One region of the Peribacillus sp. P4_B1 genome, then DNA from elsewhere that is predicted to be linked to it. Evidence: riboswitches for the same ligand, from Rfam matches in the RefSeq annotation. Region 1 holds a riboswitch; the other holds the start of a gene.
What was found. Region 1 has a riboswitch for S-adenosylmethionine ahead of AC1DVK_RS09950 (Na+/H+ antiporter NhaC family protein). Riboswitches for the same ligand answer to the same signal wherever they lie in the genome.
Positions count from the first base shown of each region.

Region 2: it holds a riboswitch for S-adenosylmethionine, as region 1 does, so the genes downstream of both, AC1DVK_RS12110 (O-acetylhomoserine aminocarboxypropyltransferase/cysteine synthase family protein) here and AC1DVK_RS09950 (Na+/H+ antiporter NhaC family protein) in region 1, are expected to answer to the same signal.

Region 1 is NZ_JBFUHM010000013.1:62,784-80,172, reverse strand. It holds gene AC1DVK_RS10020 (ABC transporter substrate-binding protein) at 126-1,040, opposite strand; gene AC1DVK_RS10015 (FecCD family ABC transporter permease) at 1,061-2,065, opposite strand; gene AC1DVK_RS10010 (FecCD family ABC transporter permease) at 2,078-3,112, opposite strand; gene AC1DVK_RS10005 (YmaF family protein) at 3,390-3,728, shown strand; gene AC1DVK_RS10000 (LysR family transcriptional regulator) at 4,114-5,028, opposite strand; gene AC1DVK_RS09995 (TAXI family TRAP transporter solute-binding subunit) at 5,482-6,456, shown strand; gene AC1DVK_RS09990 (DUF1850 domain-containing protein) at 6,541-7,047, shown strand; gene AC1DVK_RS09985 (TRAP transporter permease) at 7,040-9,034, shown strand; gene ggt (gamma-glutamyltransferase) at 9,275-11,350, shown strand; gene AC1DVK_RS09975 (LysR family transcriptional regulator) at 11,508-12,410, opposite strand; gene hutG (formimidoylglutamase) at 12,534-13,490, shown strand; gene gltS (sodium/glutamate symporter) at 13,520-14,725, shown strand; gene AC1DVK_RS09960 (hypothetical protein) at 15,006-15,161, shown strand; gene AC1DVK_RS09955 (SOS response-associated peptidase) at 15,222-15,893, shown strand; SAM riboswitch class I at 16,217-16,324, shown strand; gene AC1DVK_RS09950 (Na+/H+ antiporter NhaC family protein) at 16,517-17,389, shown strand, end outside.
Region 2 is NZ_JBFUHM010000017.1:57,747-70,101, reverse strand. It holds gene rodA (rod shape-determining protein RodA) at 41-1,213, shown strand; gene AC1DVK_RS12165 (spore coat protein) at 1,294-1,629, opposite strand; gene AC1DVK_RS12160 (hypothetical protein) at 1,643-1,921, opposite strand; gene AC1DVK_RS12155 (proline dehydrogenase family protein) at 2,071-2,988, shown strand; gene AC1DVK_RS12150 (YuzL family protein) at 3,037-3,168, opposite strand; gene AC1DVK_RS12145 (3-hydroxyacyl-CoA dehydrogenase/enoyl-CoA hydratase family protein) at 3,378-5,762, shown strand; gene AC1DVK_RS12140 (acetyl-CoA C-acetyltransferase) at 5,833-7,011, shown strand; gene AC1DVK_RS12135 (acyl-CoA dehydrogenase family protein) at 7,083-8,870, shown strand; gene AC1DVK_RS12130 (arsenate reductase family protein) at 9,012-9,368, shown strand; gene gcvH (glycine cleavage system protein GcvH) at 9,464-9,847, shown strand; gene AC1DVK_RS12120 (toprim domain-containing protein) at 9,940-10,305, shown strand; gene AC1DVK_RS12115 (thioredoxin family protein) at 10,309-10,617, shown strand; SAM riboswitch class I at 10,766-10,871, shown strand; gene AC1DVK_RS12110 (O-acetylhomoserine aminocarboxypropyltransferase/cysteine synthase family protein) at 10,971-12,281, shown strand.

The sequences.
Region 1 (17,389 bases):
TGCTTTACTTGAAGAAGCAAACTAAAAAAAGCCGATTCCTTAACGTACAGGAATCGACTTTTTTAGTTTGAAATTTCGCTTAGCGTAAAAATTCCCCGTTCATCTTAACCCAAAAATAACACTATTTATTTTGAAAAGATTTCTTTTGCGTTTTCCATGGCCATTTTATTTCCTAGTGCTGAATAGTCAAGCCATGGCTGATCCGGAACTACGTATACATGTTTTCCTTTAACTGCTTTCAACCCTTTCCAAATGGGTGTATCTTCCAACTGTTTAAAAGCAGTCTGAGACTCATCGTCACTGTTGACAATGACAAATATAGCATCTGCATCGAAATCTGGAAGAACTTCTTGAGATATGACTTCGTAAGGCAGATTTTTATCAATCTTTTCAACACCATTGGCAGGTTTAAAACCTAAATCCTGAAATAAGATAGGTCCCATTGGCTTTTCAGAACTAAATACTCGTAACTCCTTTGCAGTAACACGGATTGCCATTACTTTACTGCCTTCACCAAGTTTATTTTCAATTAAATTTTTGACTTCTTTTGTTTGTTTTTCATAATCTGATATGAACTTTTCTGCTTGCTGTTGACGGTCGACAAGTTTAGCAACGGACTTTAAATGATCTCTCCATGTTCCTTCATCAAGATTAAATACATGAGTCGGTGCGATTTTTTCATATTTTGATACATCTTGTCCTGAAAATTCTTTATCAAGATAAATCACAGAAGGATTTAGTTCTATCAACGCTTCCATATCTGGATCTTTTACGGGTCCAAGCTTTTGCGTATCTTTTAATCGATCCTTCACATGCGGCAGAAAATCTTTTAATTCTCCACCAATTACAGAACCAACTGGAGTTATATCTAATGCAAGTAAATCATTTGTTAGGTGGATGGAAAGTGAAGCGATTCTAGGTTCTTCACTCTCTGGTTTATTTTTTTTTGCTGATTTACTATCATTTGAAGATGTCTGTCCGCAAGCCGACAAAATAAGAATTAACATAATGCTAAATAAAATAGTAATTTTCTTGTTCATTTTTTCTCCTAATTGAAAAGTTATTTTGTTTTTGTGAGCAAGTAAAGAAAATAGGGAGCTCCTATAGCAGCGACTACTATACCAGCTGGAATAGCATTTGGATGAAATATGGATCGGCCGATGGTATCCGCAAGCACCAAAATAATGAGTCCTATAAGCCCTGCAACAGGAAGGAAATGCTGGTACATCGGGCCGACGAGCCGACGGGCAAGATGCGGGGCAACTAGACCAATAAATCCAATACCGCCGGCCATTGCTACACTCGCACATGACAAACCAACAGCAGTTACCAGCATCAGCAAACGTTGTTTTTGAACAGAAACACCAAGTCCAGCCGCTACCTCATCACCTAGTGATAAGGCATTTAATGTGTTAGATTTGAAGTAAGCATAAGGTGCTAAAATAAGGATCCACGGAAAAAGGGCAATAACATGGATCCAATCTCTTCCCCATACATTACCAACCAACCATCTTGAAGCAAATGAGTAGGTTTCTTCATCAAGACGAAGAGACAGAAAAAGTGTAATAGCACTAAAACCAGCAGAAATCGCAATTCCAATGAGAATAAGGCGAATGGGCAGTATGCCTTTGTAACGATCATAGGCAAGTAAAACAATAAGAAAAGCAGTTAAGACTCCGCCTAAAAAGGTAAATAACGGTATAAGGATTGATGCTTTTTCATCTAATGAATGAAAATAGGTTACAAAGATAATCAGACCAAAGGACGCACCTGCATGTAAGCCTAGAATTCCTGGATCTGCCAAAGGATTACGCGATAAACCTTGTAGGATTGCACCTGAAATTCCTAATCCAACTCCCGCCAACATGGTAATCAAGATTCGTGGCATACGGTAATCAAATAGCACAGTAGAACTTTTAAAATCACCGTTGCCAAAAAGCGTTTGGATTATTTTTAAAGGTGAAATTCGCAGTGTACCTGTATTCAAGCTTATTAATACTGCAATTATACTAATAAAAATAAATACCATAGTAACTATATATGCCCTCTTGTTGTCTGCATTCATATGACGCTTCACCTATAAGTCCCTCCCTACTTTACGAGCAATATAGAGGAAAAAAGGAACACCGACAAGGGCAACCATTATACCAATAGCCAGCTCTCTAGGCGGGTTCAACGTTCTGGCACCCAGATCAGCCAGTATTAACAGAATCGAACCCAATAATGCTGACATTGGAATAATGAGCTGATAATATCCTCCAACCAATTTTCGTGAAATATGTGGGATTACAAGTCCAACAAAACCTATTGAACCAACGGCCGAAACAGAAACTCCTGCCAGAATAACGGCTACTATCATTCCTAGTATTCTAATACGATTCGTATTCACACCAAGATTGGTGGAAATATCATTGCCCATTGAAATGAGTGATACAGATCGACCTAATGAAATTGCCCAAATAATTGCGATAAGAATAATAGGAGCAAGCACTTTCAAATGACTCCACTTTATCCCTGCTACACCTCCCGCATACCAAAATGCTAAATCCTGACTCAAATCATAATAAATGGCCACTCCTGAACTAAGTGAATGTAGGAGCGCTGCTATCACTGCACCTGAGATTGTTAGCCTTATAGGTGTTAATCCTCCCGGCACAGATGAGCCTATTATATAAATGAATAATGTACTCAACACAGCTCCTATAAATGAAAAAACCATCAAGACAGCATATGGTATATTTGGAAAGAAAGCGAAACTAAGGGCTACCACAAACATTGACCCTGCGTTAATACCAAGTATTCCTGAGTCAGCTAAGGGGTTGTGGGTGACTCCTTGCATCAAAGCACCTGCAACTGCAAAAGCTGCTCCGACTAATGCAGCGCCAATCACCCGTGGAAGCCGTAGTTCGTGGATAATCTGTTGCTGTGTCAGTGTGGGATTATAATCAAAAATCGCTGACCACACCGTATTGATGCTAACCTCTTTTGCTCCAAATGTTACAGCCAAAAATAGGCACAGCACTAATCCAATAATCACCAGAATGAATAAACACAATAGCAGAAAACCATTTGAACGCTTTTTGAGTCCCTTTAGAGAGGGATTATGTAACATTTTTTAATTCATCCTTTACTGTTCATTGGAATTGATAATCATTATCATGATGATTATATCTTTACTCTTTGCTGAAATCAATCTATTTTTTTAACACGTTAATTTGTTAAAATATTGAATTGTTTGTATATGTTCACATAGGCTCCAGTAGGCAGGAAAATCGTTCGTAAAAGTGTACTTTTACGATTTTTTAATTATGATTGTTACGAATCTCCTTATTGTTCCAAGCATATAGTTTATAGAATTTATGATAATTAATATATAAGGGGTGAATGGATTGAACAAGGTAGGAAAAGATGATTTTGTTTCTGGGTTTGTTCCACATCATAATCATGGGTCCGTTGATTATACATCTGTAGAGGACGGCCATGTCCATCAATGTCTGGATGTAACATCCCCGCCAATTCCATCACAAGAGGGAGAACATATTCACTATACAGAAGGATATGTGGTATTTGAGGATGGGCATAACCATTATTATAAGGCATATTCGGGACCAGCCATTCCTGTTGGCAATGGAATGCACGTTCATTATTATGATTTTTACACAACTGAAGATGATGGGCATAAACATCGAGTTAGAGGGGTCGATCAACCTGCTCCAGGGAATAAATAAAGGTACATGATATTCAAAAAGAAAACATCAGGGGGATTGAACGCCCCCTGATGTTTTCTTTTTTTTGATAATTTTAGTAGAGTTTTATCCGATTCGAGGTTTTTCAAATAACCAGTGATAAATTATTTAACGAAGTTTAGAAGTGAAATTATCCAAAATTAAAAGCCCCATTTCTCAGTGTCATAAACGAGAAATGGGGCTTTTTTCACTTTATGCGTAACCCGTTATTTCGAACCCCTCCTTTTAATCGAGAGGGGCTCTTTTTTTGAAATTTTACAAAATGCAAAAAATGAATCATTTAAAAGGTAAAGTGTTAACAAATATTATTAATACTAAATGGTTTTTCACACTCCGAGTTGTTTCGCAGCTTTTTAAGCCAAGAATCTCATATATCGTAAAAAGTCTGATCATTCTTTAACGTTTTTAAAATATGCTTAGTCAGCATTGACGCATCATCCGTGTTTTTCCAAACTGCAGATATGGAACTGAATAATTCAGAGTTATCGATGTTCAATGCTTTAACTTTGCTTTTTCCCAACAAACTCACCATATCTTTCGGCATGAGAGCAACACCTAAGTTATTGGATATAAGGTTGGCAATCGTTAATAATTCGGATCCTTTACATAATTCTTTAGGTGAAAATCCAGCAGTCAGACAAGCCTTTTCCAAAAGGAATTGAAGGGAGTGCGCTTGGACGGCATCATAATGGATAAAAGATTCGTCCCTTGCTTCGTATAAGTGTATAGCATCCTTTTGGGCTAGTGGATGATCAATGGAAACGACTAATTGTAAAGGGAACCTTTTGAATTCAATCATGCTTAATCCTTCATTTGCGATGATGTTATTGTGTATGGGCGTTCGGATGAAACCGATGTGATAATTTTGTTGGTTTACGAGCTTCACTGCTCTTGAGGATGTTGTTTCATGCAGGTAAAAATCTGTTTCCGGGTATTCCCCCACTATCTTTTTCAATAACTTCGGGATATATATGCTAGCTGCAGAGGGGACAGTAGCAATCTTCATTTTGGGCTTGGGGATGGTTTTATTTTCAACTATGTAATTCACTGTTTTCTCAATATCTTCAAAGGAAGGGGCAAGTTTTTTATAGATGTACTCTCCTTCTTCCGTCAATGTAATTTTTCTTGTCGTTCGATTTAATAGTTTAAGGCCTAATTGTTTTTCGAGGGATAAAATCTGTTGGCTAAGTCCTGGCTGGGATATATGCAGGGTTTTGGAAGCCTCACTGAAACTAAGATGGTTAGAAACCTCTATGAAATAGCGGAGGGATAGGAAATTCAAACAATCACCCACTTTAGTCAGATTTGAAAATACACACTAAAAATAGCTGGTAAAAGGAAGGGCGGACCTCAAATATACCCTCTCAAATAATATTTGTATATAACGATTAAAGGCTAGAAATATGTTAAAAGTTTGTATTTTTATAATAAAGACTTATAAGTTTATAACAATAATATATTTCTAAAACGGAAGAGTCAATATTATCCTTAAATTAAGGATAAAAATGTAATAAAGAGGATAATGAACTCATTAAATAACAGAATTTTCCGAATTTAATCAGGCGTTTTTACAAATCTCTGCTTGTTTACTTGAGATAAATAAAACTTTTTAATCGATAGTGGGACTTTTAGTTATTGTGTCTAATTTTGCAAAAAAAAGGAAAAGTGGGGTGGTCGGTAGAATAATAATAGTATCATCTCTTGCAGATGATGAAAAACAATGGGGGGGAGTTTTATGAAAAAGTTTAATAAGTACTTTTTATTGGTTATGATTCTGACAGTGACCGGTATTATAACGGCCTGCGGAGACAGTAAGGAAGAAGTATCCGGCAGCGGAAACCAAAACCTGAGTTTGTTGACTGGTGGAACGGGAGGTACATACTATCCACTTGGGGGACAAATTGGCAAAATCATTTCTGATAAAACAAAAGCGAAAATAACACCTCAGACATCTGGTGCCTCGGCTGAAAACATGGAAACTTTAAGAGCTGGAGAAGCTGAAATCGCTTTTTCGCAAACGGATATCGCCGCATATGCACTTGAAGGAAAAGAAATGTTCGATGGCAAGCCTATAGACAATATACAAGCGATCAGCTCTTTATATCCTGAAACGGTTCAAATTGTAACGACGGCAAAGAGTGGAATTAAATCAGTCGAGGATTTGAAAGGTAAAAAGGTATCAGTAGGTGCACCGGGTTCTGGTGCTTACATCAATGCAATGCAAATCCTGGAGATCCATGGGTTGACTGAGAAAGATATTAAAGGACAAAATCTTTCTTTCGATGAGTCGACGGAAGGAATCCAAGCAGGAAGTATTGACGCAGCTTTCATTACGGCCGGTACACCAACTGGTGCAGTTGATGCGCTATCCGTACAAAATGATATTATTATCCTGCCTATTGCAGAGGACAAGATTCAAGAGTTGGTTAAAAAATACCCATACTATGCAGAAGACACAATTCCAAGCGGTACGTATAAAATCAAATCCGATGTTAAAACAGTTGCTGTTAAAGCAATGTTAGTGGTTACAAAGGATCTTGATGAAGATTTAGTGTATGAAATGACAAAAGCGGTATATGACAACACGGATAAAATCACACATGCCAAGGGCAAGTTCATTACAGCAGAGACTGCACTTGAAGGATTAGGGGATATGGAAATTCACCCTGGCGCTGCAAAATACTTTAAAGAAAAAGGTGTTTCCAAGTAATGAAATTTGGTCGGTAGCTCGCAATATGTGGCCTATCGGCCTCGTTTTTTCTGAATGGGATTTCAGATTTTGAAAGGGGTACCTATGAAATTCAAGATATTCATGGCTTTTGGTACACCTCTGATCATCGCTTTTCTATTATTTTTTCCGTATAAGCATGTAATTGCATTTTCCTACCAGGACCAAGGGGAATTAGTCGCGTACTTGCCATTGAAAAGAGAAAAAAACTTCCAGATTAAGTATACACACTCCATCCACCTCTCGGAGGTACTGGAATCATATCGTTTATCCGATAAGCAAATCGAACAAACCGAACTTGCTTATAGTGATTTTGCGGTCGGTATGCCTTCTAATGCAGAGGGGGAGGAAGTATTTGAAGAGAAAGATGGTATCTACTTCATAAAAAATATGAATCGCAATTTCGCTTATATAGATTTACGTGTAGGGCAAGTTAGAGCTAACCATCGATTAGTTTATGATAAAAAAACATATACATTGGCAGACTTTATTAAGCCAGGAACATGGGTCAGGATTTCATCGGAAAGAATTTCAATATGGGAACAGTTGAAAGGAGTGAAGATTCATGGCTGATAAGGAAAAAATGGAGTATTTAACCGAAGCGGAACAACAGGAATTATTGGAAAAGTACGATCCTGAAGCAGGGACAAGGAAATTAACCGGCGTCTTGGGACACATTGTATTTTTTGGACTCTTAGCTTTTTCGTTATTCCAATTATATACTGCTATTTTTGGTGTTTTTACAGCACAAATCCAACGGACGATACATTTAGGGTTTGCACTTTCCTTGATTTTTTTACTTTTTCCTGCAAACCGGAAGAAGCGTCAGAAAGGAAAATTTCAAGTTGCTTGGTACGATATCATTTTAGCGATCCTTAGTATAGGCGTAGGTGCATATTGGCCATTATTTTTCGAAGATATCGTCATGAATGTAGGACGTTTAGGCGCTGTGGATTTTGCGGTTGGTTTAATGGCCATTCTGCTAGTTTTAGAGGCAACTAGACGAGCAGTAGGGCTTCCTATTATGGTCATTGCTTTATTATTCGTTTTCTATGGGATTTTTGGTCAGTATATGCCAGGATTCCTCTCTCATCGCGGTTTAACGCTGGAACGTTTGGTGCAAACGATGTTCTTCTCGACAGAGGGCATTTTAGGTACACCGTTAGCTGTTTCATCGACATTCATCTTCCTGTTTTTATTATTTGGTTCCTTTCTTGTCCGTACGGGTGTCGGGCAATACTTCAATGATCTTGCAACGTCTATTGCCGGTAGAAGGATAGGGGGACCTGCGAAGGTTGCGATTTTTTCCAGTGCTCTGCAAGGAACGATCAGCGGAAGCTCTGTGGCTAATGTTGTCACTTCAGGATCCTTTACAATACCGATGATGAAAAATCTTGGATACAAGAAGGAATTCGCAGGGGCAGTGGAAGCAGCCGCGTCTACTGGCGGTCAATTAATGCCTCCGATCATGGGGGCGGCGGCATTTTTAATGGTTGAATTCATTGGGAATGGGATTACGTATTGGGATATAGCAAAGGCGGCTACGATTCCAGCTATCCTTTACTTTTCAGGAATTTGGATCATGACCCATTTTGAAGCGAAACGACTTGGATTACGTGGACTAACGAAAGAAGAAATGCCAAATAAAAAGGAAGTGATCAGTAAACTTTATTTGTTAATTCCGATCATCGCCATTATCTTCCTGCTCATGCTGAATATAACGGTTACACATGCAGCCTTGTATTCCATTCTTATCTCAGTTCTTGTAGGATTCATAAACAAGGATGTCCGCATGAAATTCATCGATATCATTTATGCATTAGTGGATGGAGCCCGGACTGCACTTGCGGTTGCTGCTGCAACCGCAGCAGCCGGCATTATTGTAGGAATAGTTACGAAAACAGGGCTTGGGCTGAAATTGGCAAATGGATTAATCGATTTCTCTGGTGGATATTTAATTCCAACACTGATGCTAACGATGGTAGCGGCAATTATTTTAGGAATGGGATCACCTACAACTGCCAACTATGTGATCACCTCGACGATTGCAGCACCTGCGATCATTTTGCTTGGCGTCCCTGATTTATCTGCACATCTATTTGTCTTCTATTTTGGCATTATAGCAGATATAACTCCTCCAGTTGCATTAGCGGCATTTGCAGCGGCAGGGGTAGCGGGCAGTGAACCGATAAAAACGGGGATACAGTCATCAAAACTGGCTATTGCTGCATTTATCATTCCGTATATTTTTGTTCTCTCTCCACAATTACTAATGATCGATACAACTTGGCTGGAGGTCGCCTGGGTCGTTCTTACAGCGCTGTCAGGCATGATTGCAATTGGTGCTGGAGTTATAGGTTACTGGATGAGGGGAATGCACTGGATAGAAAGAATCCTCGCTATAATCGTTGGTTTACTATTAATCTATCCTGAAACGATATCGGACATCGTTGGGTTAACTACATTTATCGTATTGCTGGCTTTACAATATCTTGGAAAGAGCGACAAATACGACAGCCCCAATATCTTGGAACATAAGCAAAGTATAGAGAAAAGTTGAGGCTTCAATTTTCAATCCGGATGTAAAGGTTAGTGAAGAGTCATGGTGAAAATTCAGGGGGGGTGATTTTTTGAATTGAATCATCATTGAGAGAACTTATCTAACAGCCAAAGGGAATGTGCATACTGCTTCAATTTAGAGATTAACCAGTATATTCCCGACTTGCAGATCGAGGGTCATCCGTATATCCACTTGCCGTATGGTGAAATCCCAATTTTGTTTTTGAAAGGAGACTAATTCATGAAATTTTTAAAAAGTTTTATTTTAGTTACTTTCAGTTTCTTTTGTATGATCACACCAGCTTTTGCAAGTGTCCCCGGAGTGGATAAGTCAATGGGAAAGGGTTTTACAAATGGAATCGTATCAGTTTCTCATCCGTTAGCAGCTGAAGCGGGTATAAAGATACTAAAACAAGGTGGAAATGCAGTCGATGCAGCAGCTGCCATTCAATTATCGTTAAATGTAGTTGAGCCAATGATGTCTGGAATCGGCGGCGGTGGTTTTATGATGATCTACAATAAAAAGGAAAATAAAATAACGATGATCGATAGTCGCGAAATGGCACCACAAAATGTTACGCCTGAACTTTTTTTAGATTCAAAGGGAAAACCTATACCTTTTAGTAAACGGCACATATCTGGGAAAGCGGTTGCAGTTCCCGGAACACTTTTAGGGGTAGAAACTGCTCTTGAGAAATATGGAACATTGAAATTATCTCAAGTTATCGACCAGTCTATTTTACAAGCTGAAAAAGGGGTAAAAGTCAATTGGGCGACAGCTCAATATATCGACGAAAATGTAAAAAAACTTGAAAATAACCAAGCGGCTGCAAAAGTTTTTGTGCCAAATGGAAAACCATTGGTAGAGGGAGATACCCTCGTTCAGCCAGATCTGGCAAAGACTCTTAAGTTAATAAAAGAACAAGGTTCCAACGTTTTTTATAAAGGTGAAATCGGAGAAGCACTTACCAAAGAAGTTCAAAAACGTGAAGGAACGATGACAAAAGAGGATTTGGAAAACTATGTGGTGAAAGAGAGAGAACCAATTAGATCGGAATATAGGGGCTTTGAATTGGTGGGTGCAGCTTCACCAAGTTCAGGCAGTTTGACGATCCAACAAATCCTGAAGCTTATGGAAGGATACGATGTACAAAAGATGGGGGCTAACTCCCCTGAGTATCTTCATTATCTAACGGAAGCCATGCATCTCGCATATGCCGATCGAGCTGCCTATATGGCAGATGAAGATTTTTATGATGTACCTACTAAAGGACTATTGGATGAAGATTATATAAAAGAAAGAAGAAAACTCATTAATCCAAATAGATCAACAGTTGATGTCAAAGCAGGCGATCCATGGAAGTATGAGGGCAAAGAACCGACTTCAATGAAGAACGTTAAGGAAGAGCAGACCCCGATCGGACAAACGACTCACTTTTCTGTAATGGATAAGTGGGGAAATATGGTTGCTTATACGACTACAATCGAGCAAGTATTCGGATCGGGTATCATGGTACCTGATTATGGATTCATGCTTAATAATGAAATGACGGATTTTGATGCCACACCGGGGGGCGTTAACCAGGTGGAACCAAGAAAAAGACCAAGAAGCAGTATGTCCCCGACCTTCGTATTAAAAGATGGCAATCCCTTCATGGCCATTGGTTCACCAGGCGGAGCGACGATAATAGCATCCGTATCTGAAACGATTATGAATGTGCTTGATCATCATATGCGAATTCAAGATGCCATACTAGCTCCACGTATTTATTCTGCTGGTTATCCTACAGTTAGATGGGAACCGGGAATTGAACAAAATACAAGGCTGGAGTTAATGGCAAAAGGCCATGTTTATGAAGAAAAACCCCAACATATCGGTAATGTGCAAGCTGTCATTTTTGATTATGAAACAGGGAAAATGTATGGAGGAGCCGACAATACGAGAGAAGGAACTGTTCAAGGAGCGTATGATGTTTCCTATAAAGCTAAAAAGCCAAAAGAAATAAAAGAAGAAAAGAAAGGACCGTTTACCTTAAAGGTTAATGGAGCCGTTTATCCTTATACTGCTGAACAAATGAAACTGATAGATGAAAAACCCTATATCCAATCAGACAAATTGCTACTTGGATTGGGTGTAATTGGAGCAGGTGACTTAGAAACATATGAACCAGATAAAAAATCGTATTTACCGGTGTTAAAAGTAGCGAAATCGTTAGGATATAAAACAAAATGGAACGAAACAGACAAAGAGGCACTATTGGAAAAAGATCCAGCGGATTTTGAAGATCCCGACGATGATGGTAGCGTCACGAATTGATTTCTCCTGACTAATATAACCAGTCCAGACAGGGATTCCTTTAAAAAGATGTAAGAAGGATATTGGAAGTGAAACGATCCAGACTAATGATATTCCCCTTGTGCATTGTGCAGAAGGGGAATATTTTTTGTGCATTTTTCAGTGAAGTTTTGCTTTTTTAGTAGTCGTTCCTATCACTCTCATTAAAAAAGCGATGCATCTCCTCAACTAATTTACATACCGCAGGTGACAGATATCGATCTTTCAAGTAGGCCAGGTATACAGTCCGTTCCAAAAAATTAGATTCTATTGCACGGATTGCAGTATCGGTTGTTGTAACGGATTTTACATAGCTTTCCGGTAAAATTGTAACACCAAGTCCTTCTTCCACCAAACTGCAAGCTGTTTCAAGTCTTTCTATTTCGTAAATAATATTGGGAAGTGCCTTTTCATGCTTGAATGCTTTTAAGATATCATCTCTTGTTTGAAATCCAGTTGTACTGATGATCAATTCTTTCTTTGCAAGGTCTTGGAAAGTGATAGACTCTTTTTCGTTTAATTCGTCATCTTTATGGACCAAAAGCACGAATTTTTCATTGTATAGGGGTGCAGATATGATTTTCTCATGGTTAATTGGCTGGTTCGTGATGGTGAAATGAACATTAAACCGATTTAACGATTCGATAACCTTTTCTTCTCCCAATATTTCCCTGACTTTGAAATGAATATTAGGATAATTGATTTTAAAATTCCTGATTATCTTCGGGAACCAGATTTTGAATGATTCAATGGAACCTATAGATATTGTTCCACTTCCAACATGCTTCATCTCCTCAAGTTCCACTTGAAAATTATTGAATCTTCTTAACAAATCCACAGATCTCGTATAAAAAATCCCCCCTGCTTCCGTAAGCTCAAGTCCCCTTGTATTACGTTCCAAAAGCTGAAAACTAACTTCTTTTTCTAATTTCATTATGGCATTACTTAAGGAAGGTTGAGATATATGCAGTATTTTAGCAGCTTTAGAGTAATTCTTTTCCTGGACAACGGTAGTGAAATAACGTAGTTGGCGAAGATCCATATATTCTCCTTTCTATAGTTTAAAACTATAGATATATTAAAATTTTGTATTGGTAATTATATATTATCTCAATTATAATTTTAAAAAAAGATATTTCAGAATTTTTTTAATAAAGGAGAAATTATGTATAATAAACCGATTTTAGATTATTGGAATGGAAGGGTTGATTCCCATTCTGAAATGGACAGCTTCAGGTACCACCAAAGAGTGCGTTTGTCACCGATTTCGGAATTAAACACCTCTCCCAAAGCATCCAGAACCTTTGGAATGATTGGCTTCAAATGTGATGAAGGCGTCAAAAGAAATAAAGGCAGGATTGGTGCTGCAGAGGGTCCTGATCATATAAGGCAGTCCTTGGCGAAATTACCATGTCATTTATCCTCCCAAACCGAGCTGGTGGATGCTGGAAATGTAATCTGTGAAGGTTCAGAGATGGAGGATGCCCAAGCTCAACTGGGATCAGCTGTTGCCCAGATATTGGAGAGTAAAGCGATTCCTATCATACTTGGCGGAGGACATGAAACCCTTTATGGTCATTATCTTGGGATAAGGAAATACGTTGGACCAAAGGCTAGATTGGGGATTATTAATATTGATGCTCACTTTGATATGAGGCCTTATGAAAAAGAAAGTTCATCAGGAACGATGTTTAAACAGATTTTGGACGAAGATCAAAGCTGTGGATATTTATGTGTCGGAATTCAGAAACAGGGAAATACGAAGGCCCTATTTAAAACTGCTGAGGGGAGTAAGGTCGACTACATATTGGAAGAAGATTTGTCATTGAACGAAATGAATGAAACCAAGCAGCGGATAAATGAATTCGTTAAAAAAAATGACTTCATCATTCTTACATTATGTACTGACGTTATTGATTCAGCCTACGCACCAGGGGTAAGTGCACCCTCTCCATTTGGACTGAATCCGAAATTGGTCCGTGCGATTATTAGGCATGTCGTATCAAACGAAAAGATCCTCTCCTTTGATATCGCGGAAGTGAATCCTTCGTTGGACGAAAATAATAAAACCGTTACATTGGCAGCACATTTAATAAATGAGGTATTGCTGCATTTTAAATAATAAATTATACATCTGGGGGCAGACATACGATGAATCTGGAATTAAATCAAATCACAACTTTATTTCTCGCCGTATCACTGCTTTTGGCGGGTGGACTGTTAATTGGGAAGATCCCCATCCTTAAAAGGTTTTGCATACCGGCTCCAGTAGTGGGAGGATTATTGTTCGCGATACTTGTGACAATCTTCAGACAGGCTGGATTGATCAATTTAACATTGGATACTACTTTACAAAGCCTTTTCATGCTTACTTTCTTTACAACTGTAGGGTTAGGGGCAAGCTTTAAACTTGTTAAGCTAGGTGGGAAACTGCTCGTCATTTACTGGCTGGCTTGTGGCGCCCTGGCTCTTTTTCAGAGTATAATAGGAGTTTCACTTGCAACCGTACTTGATTTAGAGCCTTTATTAGGAGTAGTAATGGGCCCCATCTCGATGGAAGGAGGCCATGGGGCAGCTACTGCATTTGGCGGGACAATTGAAGATCTTGGGGTTAGTTCCGCTTTATCCATTGGACTTGCAGCAGCAACCTTTGGCTTGGTTGCAGGCGGGTTAGCTGGTGGTCCATCCGTTAAATATTTAATCACTAAGTATAAATTACAGCCATCCGAAGCTGATATTAATGATGAAGTGGCAGCAGCCGTGGAAGCGAACGGAGATTCATCCAAAGGGATCAACGCCCAAAACTTCATGATCCAGATTCTGATCATAACATTCTGTATGGCAGCAGGTTCTTACTTAGGAGAGCTTTTCTCGAGTTCAACCGGTTTTGTTTTGCCGAGCTATGTAGGAGCAATGTTTGTAGCGGTTATCGTTAGAAATATTCTTGATGGTTTTAAAAGAGAAGCTGTGGATATGAAAAGCATCGATCTAATCGGAGACGTAACATTGGGAATTTTTCTATCTATGGCCTTAATGAGCATAAAACTATGGGAAGTGGCCGATTTGGCATTGCCGATGCTTCTAATTGTTTTCGTCCAGGTATTTTTCATAGTACTTCTTGGTACATTGGTATTATTCAGATTACTAGGTAAGAATTATGATGCAGCTGTCATGGTTGGTGGCTTTATCGGACATGGATTAGGGGCAACTCCCAACGCAATGGCAAATATGTCTGCCATTACAGGTCAATTTGGTCCTTCGAGAAGGGCATTTCTTATCGTACCGATCGTAGGGGCATTCCTCATCGACCTTTTTGCTATCCCTATTATCATTACCAGTATAAATTTGTTGAAGTGAAAAACCTTCTGACCAGACTGTCTATGATTTCATTCATGGACAGTCTTTTTTATCTATATGTTATTTTGAATGCAAATGGAAGATTACAAGCTTCCTTTACTATGAAATGAGGGTCTCGGATTGCTTCGGGTGATTAATCTTAAGGGTAATCAAGTTTAATGGAGCCACTGTATAGGCTCCTCAATAGCGGATTAACCACGACTCTGCTAAAGGTCGATAATGATACTTGTAGGTTTTTGGTTTATAATAACAACCATCTAGCCTTATGAGGGGGGATCCTATGAATGAATATAATGTAACGGTCAGGAATGGCAGTACATTAATTTTGTCGGAAATCATTAAAGCTGAAGATGAAAGAGAGGTCCTTGGAACACTTTTGATTTCCAGCGAATTATTCAATCAACCATTTACCGACATCAGGATTTTAGAACGCTGATTTGTACCTGCCCGTTCCATTTGTTACACTGTAATAAATCTTAAAACGGTAGGCGATATTATGTGCGGACGTTTCACCCTTTTCACTGACATTGAAGAAATAAAAGACCGGTTCGATATTCAAGGATCATTTGATGAAGAATACCAATTCAGTTACAATATTGCACCTTCCCACTCCGTGCTATCCGTCATTAATGACGGGGCTAGGAATCGACTTGGATATCTTCGGTGGGGACTCATTCCTTTTTGGGCAAAAGATGAAAAAGTGGGCTACAAAATGATCAATGCCAGAGCGGAATCCATTGCTGAGAAGGCAAGCTTCAAGAATGCGTATAAGAAGAAACGATGCTTGATAATCGCTGATTCCTTTTATGAGTGGAAGAAGGGACCCGAGCGAAAAATACCCATGCGAATAAAGCTTAAGAATCATGCTCCATTTGGTATGGCCGGTCTCTGGGAATCCTGGAAATCTCCAGAGGGCATCAACATTTATTCGTGCTCAGTTATAACGACCGTTCCTAATGAGCTAATGACCAGCATTCATGATCGTATGCCTGTCATCCTAAAACCTGAAGATGAAAAAGATTGGTTGAATCCATCCATTAATGATCCTGCATATCTGCAGCAGTATTTAAAATCATTCGATCCTGAACAGATGGAAGCATTTGAGGTATCGACTGATGTGAACTCAACTAAAAATAATTCACCTAACCTGATACAACAAATTTGCTGAGAGGTCCTTTCTTTAGACCTCTTTTTATTTTTAGTTCCTTCCTGATAAAAGACAGGATTTGGATCATAGTATAACAAGTAAATCATTATTGAAAAAACCTTATTTTCTGCACCTGTAAAAGGCCCTTTATTATATTAAGGTCCACATGTGAAATTCTTTAAAACTAAACCTTGCGAAAATACATAAAATGCTGTACTCTTATATTTGCTTTTCAATATGGCTTTCGATGTCACTTTCACAAACTCAGATGGTTTCGGCGAGTTTCCAGCCTGGTACTTTTCTGGTGGATATCGTAATATTTGATAAATTATATAATGTAGATCTTCTTATCAAGAGAGACGGAGGGACTGGCCCGAAGATGTCTCGGCAGCAGACTTAATAGGAGTGCTGTGCCAAATCCAGCAGGCTAATTTTTGCCTGAAAGATAAGGGGGGCGTTTTTTATAAATTAAAAGACCTCTTCTTGTTGTTTAAAGGAAGAGGTCTTTTTTTATGCCGACAGTTTTAAGGCTGTTGATTCCATTAGTGGGCATATCAGGTTATTATTAGCGTTATTTGCAAAAACTGTTAAAAGAATAAGGGCTGTGACACATGTCATGCGAAAAATAAAAAGAGGTGTTCATCATGAGTGCAAACAATAAAGGGAATCCCTGGGCATTGATCCCATTTGTCGTTTTTTTAATTTTATTTATTGGCTCCGGAATCATTACGAAAGATTTTTATTCATTTCCGGTGATTGTTGCGATTTCTATCGCATCAGCAGCTGCATTGGCAATGAATCGGAAAGAGACTTTCAATGAAAAGGTTGAAATCTTCTGTAAAGGTGCCGGGGACTCCAATATCATGTTAATGGTTATCATTTTCCTTTTGGCTGGCGCTTTTTCCAAGGTTGCAAATGGCATGGGGGCAGTTGAATCAACAGTGAATCTTGCCTTGGCTGTTTTTCCGCAAAATCTATTGATGGTAGGGATTTTCATTATTGCTTGTTTTATTTCTTTATCTATGGGGACAAGCATGGGAACGATTGTTGCCCTAGCACCTATTGGGGTTGGAATTAGTGAGCAAACAGATATTTCGCTTGCCCTTTCAATGGCGGCCGTTATTGGTGGTGCGATGTTTGGGGATAATCTATCCTTCATTTCGGATACGACAATCGCTGCAGTGCGGACACAGGGAACAAAAATGAAGGATAAGTTTAAAGTGAATTTTTTCATCGTTTTACCTGCGGCCATCATCACATGTGCCATCCTTGGAATTTTAACGATGGGTGAACAAGCCGACATTTCCCAACATGCTTATAATTGGGTGAAGATCGTTCCATATCTTTGCGTATTGATCACCGCATTGGCAGGAGTCAATGTGTTCCTGGTCCTTTCCATCGGAATTGTATTTGCCGGAATTATCGGCTTGGCTGATGGAAGTTATCAACCGTTGAGTGTCATTCAAAAGGTTGGGGAAGGAATGGCGGGAATGTATGAAATCTCCTTCCTTGCCATT
Region 2 (12,355 bases), on a different contig from region 1:
AAAGATGTATCGCAGGAGCCTTTTTAAGGGAGAGTTAAGTATGGAAGAACAAAATAAATTTTCATCTCGAATAGATTTTTCTTTGGTCACAATATTGCTGTTATTATGCGTAGGAAGTTGCTTAGCAATCTATAGTGCCCAAACGACTGGACAGTACGCGGAAAACTTCTTAATCAAACAAATCTTTTGGTATATAGTGGGGATTGGAATCGTATTAGGGTTTATCACCCTTGATTCGGATCAACTGAAAAAAATTTCCTGGTATGCCTATGGATTCGGATTATTTTTGCTTTTATTGCTGATCCTAATGCCAGAAAGTGTAGTACCTAAAATAAATGGTGCAAGAAGCTGGTACAAAATTCCAGGAGTCGGTTCGATTCAGCCATCGGAATTCATGAAGGTTTTCCTGATCCTGGCATTAGCAAATCTTATATCAAACCATCATCTCAAAAACACGCTGAAAACGATTCAAACGGATATCTGGCTGCTTATTAAAATCGGTCTCGTTACAGGTGCCCCGCTAATGTTAATCATGCAACAGCCGGATTTAGGCACCGGGCTTGTCATCTTGTCAATCATGCTAGGAATGGTTTTCATATCAGGTATATCATGGAAGATTCTGCTGCCTATCATTTCGGGAGGAATCGCCGTGGCTTCCACGGTCCTATACTTCGTCCTTTGGAAGCCGGAGATCCTGGAAAAATACTTAGGGGTAAAAACCTATCAATTCGGCCGTATCTATTCTTGGCTTGATCCATATAATTATGCGAGCTCCGAGGGGTACCACTTAACCAGATCCTTACTGGCCATCGGCTCCGGCCAGACCACAGGTAAGGGGATAGGTGAGAGGGTAGTGTATCTCCCAGAGAGTCATTCGGATTTCATTTTCAGCATCATCGGTGAAGAATTCGGTTTCATCGGATCAAGCATCTTGATTTCCTTGTTTTTCCTATTGATTTACCACATAACAAAAACGGGAATGGACACGAAAAATAACTTCTATACATATATCTGTGTTGGCGTTATAAGCATGTTGACGTTTCACGTTTTTCAAAATATCGGCATGACGGTAGGCCTTTTACCGATTACGGGGATTCCACTTCCATTTATCAGTTATGGAGGAAGCTCGCTAATGGGGAACATGATGGCCATGGGCTTAATATTCAGCATTCGGTATCACTATAAGAAGTATATGTTTTCTACGGATATCTAAACATAAAGCCGGCCTCCCGTGGCCGGCTTTACTTGTGCAAAAAAAACAAAGGGAAGCAGAATCTCCCCCTGAATGTTTGCTTATTGAATGTTCGATCCAGGTGGGAACTGATTTTTATATCCGGAAAATTGTTGATACGATTGGCTTAGGCTCGGAGCCTGCGCCTTTTCTAAACTATACCAGCCTTTTTCGAACATAAGGTTATAGAGCTCACGCTGCATCTCCTGATTTTCTTTCGAAACGGAGAAAATGTCTTGGAATAATGCTTGGTTACTCATTTCATGCAAGGCAACGGAAAAGGAGTTACAAAAGTACTTTTCAGTTGTGAGCATATCATTTATAAAATCCCTGTCATTCATTTGAGGAGTCTTTGCTACAGGAGATTCTGGATTTTGGACTTTGTTTTCATTGGGCATCAAGAACCCTCCTTTACTGGTATTGTTGTTGAACCTGGTTTTGATCCGGATTCAAATGTTTCAAAATGGTATCGTAATGGCGTTGATGCATGAGTCCGCACCGATTTAACGCATCAATGATTTGTGGGTCCTTGCATTGAGTGGCAAAAAAATGTGCTTTTTTAATCGCATTCAGATTCCATGCAAGCATATCGGTTAAGTATAAGCTGTCTTTTACCGAAACCATTTCCGGTGGCTGTTTCATATAGCCGGTGGACTGCTGTTGGCTGTTAAACGAATTTTGCTGTTCCATCATTCTACCTCCTTCAGTGTTCTTTAAACGTATTTAAGTTCCCCTTCAAGAAATTTTTTTATTCTTGATTCTAAATTTCTGAAAATTGAATTAAATGGTAAAATAATCTTGTGCATCTATTTTCCGAAATGATTTGGAGGGGAATGCAGATGGAAAGAATATTGAGAAGTCTATTTCTTTTTTTATCAACGAACAAAAGCATGACAATGGCAGCGAAAAAATACGGATTACGGTTTGGGGCCTCGCGTTTCGTGGCAGGAGAAACATTGGATTTGGCCTCTGTTGTGATTGCAGACCTAAATAGGAAAGGGCTTGCTGTTACCATTGATTATTTAGGCGAATTCATAGAAGAGGAACAAGAAGCAAGGAAGATGGCAGATGAATGTATAGAAGCGATTCGCATGATTGGCAGAAATGAACTGGATTCACAGTTATCTCTGAAGCTAACCTCGATGGGCTTGGATGTATCCGAACGAGTCGCAATGAACAACATGCGGAGGATTTTAGCGGAAGCCAAAGCCCATAAGGTTTTCGTGACGCTTGACATGGAAGATTTTCCGCGCTGTCAGCCAACTTTGGATGTATTCAAAAACTTAAAGGCTGAATATAATGAATTGGGGACTGTCATCCAAGCATATCTGTATCGGACCGAAAAGGATATTGAGGAGCTGAATGAATACCATCCGAATCTAAGACTTGTTAAAGGAGCATATAAAGAATCAAGGGAAGTGGCTTTTTCCGAGAAAAAAGACGTCGATGAAAATTTCAAGAAAATTATCAAGAAGCATTTGCTGAATGGCAATTATACAGCCGTTGCCACACATGATGATAAAATCATTGATTATACGAGGGACTTGGTCAAAGGGGAGGGAATTCCCCAGGATCAATTTGAATTTCAAATGTTGTATGGCATACGTAATGAGAAGCAGCTTGAACTTGCTAAAGAAGGATATAAGGTTAGGGTGTATGTTCCTTATGGTACGGATTGGTATGGGTATTTCATGCGCCGCCTTGCGGAGAGACCGGCCAATATTGCTTTCGTTTTAAAAGGCCTTTTCAAGAAATAGAAAGCGAGAGCCGCCCCGGATAAGGGACGGCTGCTCTAATAGAAGGCTTTATTTTTTGAATTGATTGTTCTGGCTGTTCACTTTATTGATTCCATGTTGACGTTCACCGCCAGGTCCGGCATTGCCTTTTACGCTTGCTGCACTTACAGCTGCTTTAGAAGGATTATTTTTACTCTTCATTTTATAATTCACCTCCTGCCCGGTTATTTTTTACTGAACAGAGGAGAAATAACCAAAGTAATTTGGAGGAAAAAATATTTTTTTCCTGTTTAATCATTGCGGAATTTCCAAATTTATTCTATATTAATAATAAGAAAAAATATTCAAAATTTTTTGGATTAAAAATGAATGAGTATTCATTCAATATATTGCGTAAGGGGGATATAAACTTGGTTCGACAAATACGAAAGGCTGCTGTTCTAGGGTCAGGAGTTATGGGATCAGGGATTGCCGCACACCTTGCTAACATTGGCATTCCGACTTTATTATTGGATATTGTACCTCGTGAGCTCACAGAGGATGAAAAGAAAAAGGGTTTGACATTAGATAATGAACAAGTGCGTAACCGCATCAGCCAAACTGCGATTACTAAACTTTTAAAACAGAAACCAGCTCCGCTTTCTGCTAAGGGAAATATTGCATTGATCGAGGCAGGAAACCTGGAAGATGATATAAGTCGCTTAAAGGATGTCGATTGGGTCATTGAAGTGGTCGTTGAAAAACTTGAGGTTAAGCAAAGTGTATTTGCCCAGGTTGATCAGCATCGTAAACCAGGAAGCATCATTTCATCGAATACATCCGGAATCTCAATCGAAGCGATGGCAGAAGGCCGTTCGGAGGATTTTCAAAAGCACTTCCTGGGAACCCACTTCTTCAATCCACCGCGTTATCTTAAATTGTTGGAAATCATCCCTACTAAAGCTACTTCACCAGAAGTGCTCGAATACATGAAACGATTCGGAGAAGATGTACTGGGAAAAGGTGTCGTCGAAGCCAAGGATACGCCAAATTTCATCGCAAACCGCATTGGCACTTATGGTTTATTGGTCACTCTCCGGGAAATGCAAAAAGGCGGATACAGTGTCGGAGAAGTCGACTCGGTTACAGGACCGTTGATCGGAAGGGCAACTAGCGCGACTTTCCGGACACTTGATGTAGTTGGATTGGATACCTTTGCACATGTTGCCAAAAACGTATATGACCAGGTGGATGGGGAAGAAAAAGAAGTTTTCAAAATACCTGATTTCATGAATGAAATGCTTAAGAATGGGTGGCTTGGAAGCAAGTCAGGCCAAGGGTTTTTCCTGAAAAGGGGCAAGGAAATCCTTGAACTGAATCCCGGAACCCTTGAATATGCTGAACGAAAAAAATTAAAAACGCCTTCCATCGAAATGGCTAAACAGGCCAAGGGCTTGGAAAATAAACTGAAAGCGCTTGTTTATAGTGAAGACCGTGCTGGCCAATTGCTTTGGAACGTGCTGAATCCGGTGATTGTATATTCTGCCCAACTGCTTGGTGACATCGCGGATGACATAGTGGCAATCGACCAAGCGATGAAATGGGGCTTCGGCTGGTCCACTGGTCCTTTTGAAACCTGGGATGCGATAGGTGTAGAGAAATCGGTAGCCCGCATGGAAGCGGATGGCCTCACAGTTCCGCAATGGGTGAAGGATATGCTCGCCAAGGGCATCACTTCTTTCTATAAAGAAGAAAATGGCATTGTCCACTATTATGATAATGGTGAATATAAAGAGCTTATCGAAAATCCTAAAGTGATCAATCTTAAAGCAATCAAGAAGCAAAAAGGCGTAATCAAGAAAAACAGCGGTGCAAGCTTGATAGATATCGGCGATGGAGTGGCTCTTCTTGAATTCACTTCACCGAATAATGCAATCGGTCTGGATATCATGCAAATGATCAATGCGGCGGTCGACGAAGCGGAAGCGAATTTTAAAGGCCTGGTCATCGGTAACCAAGGCAAGAATTTCTGTGTTGGCGCTAATATTGCAATGATGTTGATGGAAGCGCAAGATGACAATATTCTCGAACTTGATATGGTCATCAGCCAATTCCAAAAGGCGATGCTTAAAATTAAGTACAGTGCGGTCCCGGTAGTGGTAGCCCCGTTTAATATGACACTTGGCGGTGGTGCTGAAGTATCCCTTCCGGCTGCGCGCATCCAGGCAACGACTGAAACGTATATGGGACTAGTGGAAGCTGGTGTAGGTTTGATCCCAGGCGGCGGCGGTACTAAAGAACTTTATGTGAAGACATTGAGGAATATGCCGAAGGGTGTCGACTTTGATTTACAGAAAGTGGCCAACAAAGTATTTGAAACGGTCGCCATGGCAAAAGTTTCAACCTCTGCTGAGGAAGCACGCGGGGATAATTTCCTTAATTCAACTGATGGAATAAGCGTGAATGCGGATCATCAACTATATGATGCGAAGCAGGCAGTCATCTCCATGTATGAACAAGGTTATACTGCTCCAACCTGCACAAAGATTCCTGTAGTAGGTGAAACGGGTTATGCCACACTGCTATTGGGGGCGGAATCCATGCGCCTTTCAGGATTCTTATCCGATCATGACCTTGTCATAGCCAAAGAGCTTGCATACGTCTTGGCAGGGGGGAAACTCCCATTTGGCACGAAAGTGGATGAACAGTATATCTTGAACCTAGAAAAACAAGCGTTCCTAAAACTGATTTCAACTCCAAAATCACAAGCAAGGATGCAGCACATGCTTGTTAAAGGGAAACCACTCCGTAACTGATAATAGATGAAGATATGGCCAAACGAAGGTTAATAGATTGATAGCTTAAAAATGAGTAAGGGGGATCCTCATGAAAGAAGCGGTAATAGTAGCTGGAGCAAGGACTCCGGTAGGAAGAGCGAAAAAAGGTTCTCTTGCTAATGTACGCCCGGATGATTTAGGGGCTCTTGTTGTAAAGGAAACGTTAAAGCGTGCAGGGAATTATGAAGGCACCATCGATGATCTGATTATCGGTTGTGCGATGCCTGAAGCTGAGCAAGGATTGAACATGGCGCGTAACATTGGAGCATTGGCAGGATTGCCTTATACAGTGCCAGCCATAACCATTAACCGTTACTGTTCAAGCGGATTACAAAGTATCGCTTATGGAGCGGAGAGAATCATGCTTGGCCAAAGTGATACAGTCATTGCAGGCGGAGCGGAATCCATGAGCCTTCTGCCGATGATGGGCCATGTAACACGTCCGAACGCGCAACTTGCGGAAAAAGCCCCGGAATATTATATGGGTATGGGTCATACTGCTGAAGCCGTTGCAAAAAAGTACGAAATTTCCCGAGCCGATCAAGATGCATTTGCTGTACAAAGTCATCAAAGGGCGGCTAAGGCCATTGCAGAAGGAAAGTTTTCGGATGAAATCGTGCCGGTTGACGTAACCCTCCGCTCAGTGGGGCCTGATCTTAAATTAAAGGAAAAGTCATTCACATTTGCGCAGGATGAGGGCGTTCGTCCAGGAACGACTGTTGAAGTGCTGAAAAAACTAAGACCTGCATTCTCTGTTACAGGATCCGTAACAGCAGGGAATTCATCACAAACGAGTGATGGAGCAGCCGCGGTCATGGTCATGGATGGGGAAAAGGCATCTTCATTAGGGATGAAACCGATTGGTAAGTTCCGCTCCTTTGCTGTAGCGGGGGTACCACCTGAAATTATGGGCATCGGACCGATTGCAGCCATTCCTAAAGCTTTAAAACTAGCAGGCCTTGAGTTATCCGATATTGGTTTATTTGAATTGAATGAAGCCTTCGCTTCCCAATCCATTCAAATCATTCGTGAGCTGGGATTGAATGAAGAGATTGTCAATGTGAATGGTGGAGCCATTGCCTTGGGCCATCCCCTAGGATGTTCAGGAGCAAAATTGACATTAAGCCTGCTTCATGAAATGAAGCGCAGAAACCAACAATTCGGAGTCGTGACAATGTGTATCGGCGGCGGAATGGGAGCTGCCGGAGTATTTGAATTATTAGCGTGACCCACCCTTTCCAGAAGCTGTCAACATGCTTCCGGCGGGTTTACTATCATTAACATTTAGGAGGAAATAACATGTCGAATCAAACTAAAGATAACCTCATTAAAGGCGGAGCCTTTTTAGTAGAGGATATTACGTATGATCAAGTGTTTACACCTGAAGATTATTCCGATGAGCATAAAATGATTGCCAAAACTTCTGAGGATTTCGTAGTGAATGAAATTCTGCCGCAGGTTGAACATTTAGAGAACCATGAATTTGACCGTTCTGTTAAATTACTGAAGCATGCAGGTGAAATCGGTTTACTTGGTGCTGACGTTCCTGAGGAATACAGCGGATTGGGTCTTGATAAAATCAGTTCGGCATTAATTACAGAAAAAATGGCACTTGCAGGCGGCTTCGGTATTACGCATGGTGCACACGTAGGTATCGGATCTTTGCCAATCGTATTATTCGGGAATGAAGAACAAAAGAAAAAATATCTCCCTTTACTGGCAACGGGAGAGAAAATTGCTGCGTATGCATTGACGGAGCCCAGCTCAGGTTCAGATGCCTTAGGAGCAAAAACGACAGCGAAATTGAATGCAGAAGGAACCCACTATATTTTAAATGGTGAAAAACAATGGATTACGAATGCAGGTTTTGCAGATGTCTTCTGTGTTTACGCTAAAATCGACGGCGAACAATTCTCTGCTTTCATTGTTGAGCGAGATTATAAAGGCGTATCAACTGGTGCTGAAGAGAAGAAAATGGGGATCAAAAGCTCATCTACACGTACATTAATCCTTGAAGACGTTCTTGTACCAGTCGAAAATCTTTTGGGTGTAGCAGGAAAAGGGCATGTCATTGCATTCAATATCCTGAATATTGGCCGGTATAAGTTAGGCGTGGGTGCTGTCGGCGGATCTAAACGTGCCCTTGAGATTACAGCTGCTTATACGAATCAACGCCAACAGTTCAAAACGAAAATTTCCGATTTTAACTTGACGAAAGAAAAACTTGCAACAATGGCGGCAAAAATTTATGCTGCTGAAAGCTCTGTTTACCGTACCGTTGGACTTTATGATCAAAGACAGAGCAAGTTGACGGATGAGCAAGTGAAAGATGGAAAATCAATGGCAGCTGCAATCGCTGAATATGCAATTGAGTGTTCAGTGAATAAATTCTTCGCCTCCGAAGTATTGGATTACGTTACGGATGAAGGCGTACAGCTTCATGGTGGTTATGGTTTCATGCAGGAGTATGAAATTGAAAAAGCATATCGTGATTCCCGTATTAACCGGATCTTTGAAGGTACAAATGAAATCAATCGATTGCTTGTTCCGGGAACTTTCCTGAAAAAAGCACTTAAAGGGGAATTGCCACTTCTTCAAAAGGCACAAAGCCTGCAAGAGGAATTAATGATGATGATGCCGGAAGAGCCTGGCGATGAGCCATTGGCACAAGAAAAAATGCTTGTTAGAAACGCTAAGAAAATCGGTATTTTGGCTAGTGGCCTTGCTGCCCAGAAATATGGGAAAAACCTTGATCAAGAACAAGAAATCCTCTCCAACATTGCTGATATAGCTTCCCTTGCCTATGCAGCTGAGTCCGTTGTGTTACGTACGGAAAAAGCAATTGCGTCTACGGGGCTGGAGAAGAACAAACAAAAAGTGCTTTATACGGAAATTTTCGTTCAGGAAGTTTTCAATGAAATAGAACAACATGCAAAGGAAACGTTAATTGCGGTGGAAACAGGCGACACTCTTCGCATCATGCTTGCTTCCCTTCGCAAGCTGACAAGACACACTCCAATCAATGTCATTGCGAAAAAACGTGAAGCTTCGGTAAAGGTAATCGAAACGGAAAAATATGCGCTATAAGCAATAAATCAGAATCTGTAAAGGGGATGCCCGTAAAGGCATTCCCTTTATTTCCTTTGATGAAATCTCATTGGGAATTCAAAGGATATTTCATTGTATTGCGTGGTGAAAACGGGTATTCTATTGATAGGTGGTGAAACGATGGGCTTAACATTATATTGGTACCCAAAATGCGGCACATGCCGTAATGCGAAAAAGTGGCTGGATAATCATGAACTGCAATATGAAGCAATCCATATAGCGGAAAACCCGCCTTCGCGAACTGAAATCGAACAATTATATAAAATCAGCAATTTAGAGTTGAAGAAGTTTTTCAATACTAGCGGTCAAAAATATCGGGAGCTGGGCTTAAAGGATAAGCTGAAAGAAGCTTCTGATGCAGAGATGCTTGATATATTGTCCACAGATGGCATGCTTCTGAAAAGGCCGATTGTTACGGATGGTACCAAAGTGACGGTAGGTTTCAAAGAAGAGCAATTCGATCAGGTTTGGAACTGAAATTTAACAAAATATTTGGTTAATTCCTTACTTAAACATAAGATCTGCCTTATAATGGAATAGATAAAATAAGATGTACATATGGAGGGTTAATAATGACAACAACACCAAAAGAACTTCGTTACACTAAAGAACATGAATGGGTCAAAACGGAAGATGGAACAGTGCGCATTGGAATTACTGCTTTCGCCCAGTCCGAGCTTGGGGACATCGTATTCGTTGAGCTTCCGGAAATCGGTGATGAACTGAAAGCGAACGAGCCATTTGGAAGTGTGGAATCCGTTAAGACGGTTTCTGAGCTTTATGCTCCAATTAGTGGCAAGGTTGTTGAAGTAAACGAAGATTTAAGTGACAACCCTGAATATGTAAATGAATCTCCTTTTGAAAAAGCATGGATGATCGTGCTTGAACCATCAAATAGCAGTGATATTGAAGATCTGATGAGCGCTGAAGAATATGAAAGTTTGATTAACGGTTAAAATAAAGGAGAGGGGGGCCTGGAAAGGCCTGCTCTCTTTTTCATTTTGTACAATTGCAGTTGCGCACATAATTCGTGAGATGGAGTGATGACATGGAATGGGGCGAGTTCGATAAAGTGATCATTGTAGAAGGCAGTTCCGATAGAAAAAAAGTTGCCTCCGTTTTAAATGAAGATGTGGATATAAGATGTACGAATGGGACCATATCATTAACTAAGCTCGATGAATTAGTGGATGAATTGATGGAACGTGATGTTTATCTCCTGTTTGACGCAGATGAATCAGGAGAAAAGCTGCGGAAGCAATTCCGAAGGGAAATGCCGGAAGCGAACCACCTGTATATTAATAAAATGTACAAAGAAGTGGAAAGCTCACCCGAACATCATATCGCAACTGTGCTTTTATCTGCCAATATGAATGTGAAAATGAAATTTTTAAGTCAAAGGATGAACGATTAATTGATGCAGGAATGGAAAGAAGAAGAGTGTAAGATTGCCGTTGAAAAAGGGGAAACCTTTTGTTTATATTTATATACGCCTTTATGCGGTACCTGTCAGGTGGCTTCCAAGATGCTGACGATATCCATGGAACTTTTCCCGGAATTGAAGGCAGGCAAAATGAATATGAACTATGTCCAAGCAATCGCCGAATCGTATGAAATTGAAAGTGTCCCTTGTTTATTGCTTTTCAAAAAAGGACAGCTGCACAAAAAAATATATGCCTTTCAATCCGTTCCTTATTTGTATGGATTGCTTAAGGAAATCAGCTAAGAAACCAATCAGAACCGGATTGGTTTTTTTATTGTGAACATTTTGCTCCCAAATTGAAATCAAAAAAAGAATATTCTAACAATTCATTGACTGATTAATTCTAAAATGCTATATTTTGAATTAAGTAAGTAACGGCTGAATTTAATAGTTCTTATCAAGAGTGGCGGAGGGACTGGCCCGACGAAGCCCGGCAACCGGTATAAATTTATATACGGTGCTAATTCCAGCAGAGTGTTGGCTCTGGAAGATGAGGTGTGTTTTAAAACCTCTTCTTGTGGAAGTGGTTTTTTTGTTTATGAAAGGCCAGGTTTTCATGAAATTCCAACTAAATCCATAGAAAAAGGTGAAATCATATGTCAGAGAAAAAGTTGCGTTTTGAAACATTGAGTGTTCATGGCGGTCTGCAAGCTGATGAAACAGGTGCCCGGGCAGTCCCTATCTACCAAAGCAATGCATACTTGTTCAAAGACACAGACCATGCAGCGAATTTATTTGGTTTAAAGGAGAATGGTTATATATATACACGACTCCATAATCCCACGGTCAGTGTTTTTGAGGAAAGAATGGCCTTATTGGAAGGCGGTATCGGCGGATTGGCAACTGCAAGCGGAATGGCAGCCATCTCACTGTCAATCCTGAATATTGCCGGTGCAGGGGATGAAATTGTTTCAGCCTCTACATTATATGGCGGCACGTATAATCTTTTTGAAAATACTCTTCCTAAATATGGGATTAAGGTGAAGTTCGTTTCACCTGATGACCCAGAAAGTTTCAAAAGGGCAATTACGCCAAGAACAAAAGCCATATTTGCTGAAACGATTGGAAATCCAAGTTTGAGGGTCCTTGATATAGAAGCGGTAGCGGACATCGCCCACGAAGCAGGGATACCTTTAATTATCGATAATACCTTCGCTACACCGTATCTATGCAGACCAATTGATTTTGGGGCGGATATTGTCATCCATTCCGCTACAAAATGGATTTTGGGAAATGGAACGACGTTAGGCGGTGTCATAGTGGATGGAGGGAAGTTCGACTGGAACTCGCCAAACTACCCTGGCTTTACGGAGCCTGATCCAAGCTACGACGGTCTTGTATACGCCGATGCAGTTGGACCTGCTGCTTTTATAACGAAAGCCCGAGTGCAGCTGCTTCGTGATTTAGGTCCTGCGCTAAGTGCCCAAAGTGCATTCCAGTTTACGCTTGGACTTGAAACGCTGCATGTAAGAATGAAAGAGCATCTTTCGAACACCAAGACTGTTATTCAATATTTGGAAAATCACCCTGCCGTGACATGGGTTTCACATCCCGGTAAAGAGGATCATCCAGATAAAGCCCTTGCGGACAAATACTTGCCTAAGGGAGCAGGATCTGTTGTGACTTTTGGAATACAGGGTGACCGCGAAGCCGGGGCAAAACTTATCAATTCGGTGGAATTATGGTCCCATGTAGCTAATGTAGGGGATGCTAAGAGTTTAATCATCCACCCTGCCAGTACGACCCACCAACAATTGAATGATGCAGGTCTGGCGAAAGCGGGAGTGCGTGCTGATCAGGTCCGTTTATCCATCGGGATTGAAAATGCAGAGGATTTAATAGAAGATTTAGAGCAGGCAATTGAAAAAGCGACGAATATCGTCTCCCTGACGTCTAAAACAGTTTAAGCAAAAAGTCCAGTTCATTCTTTTACTAGAAATAATATACATTGCACTCCTTTTTTATCTATGATAAAATTTCC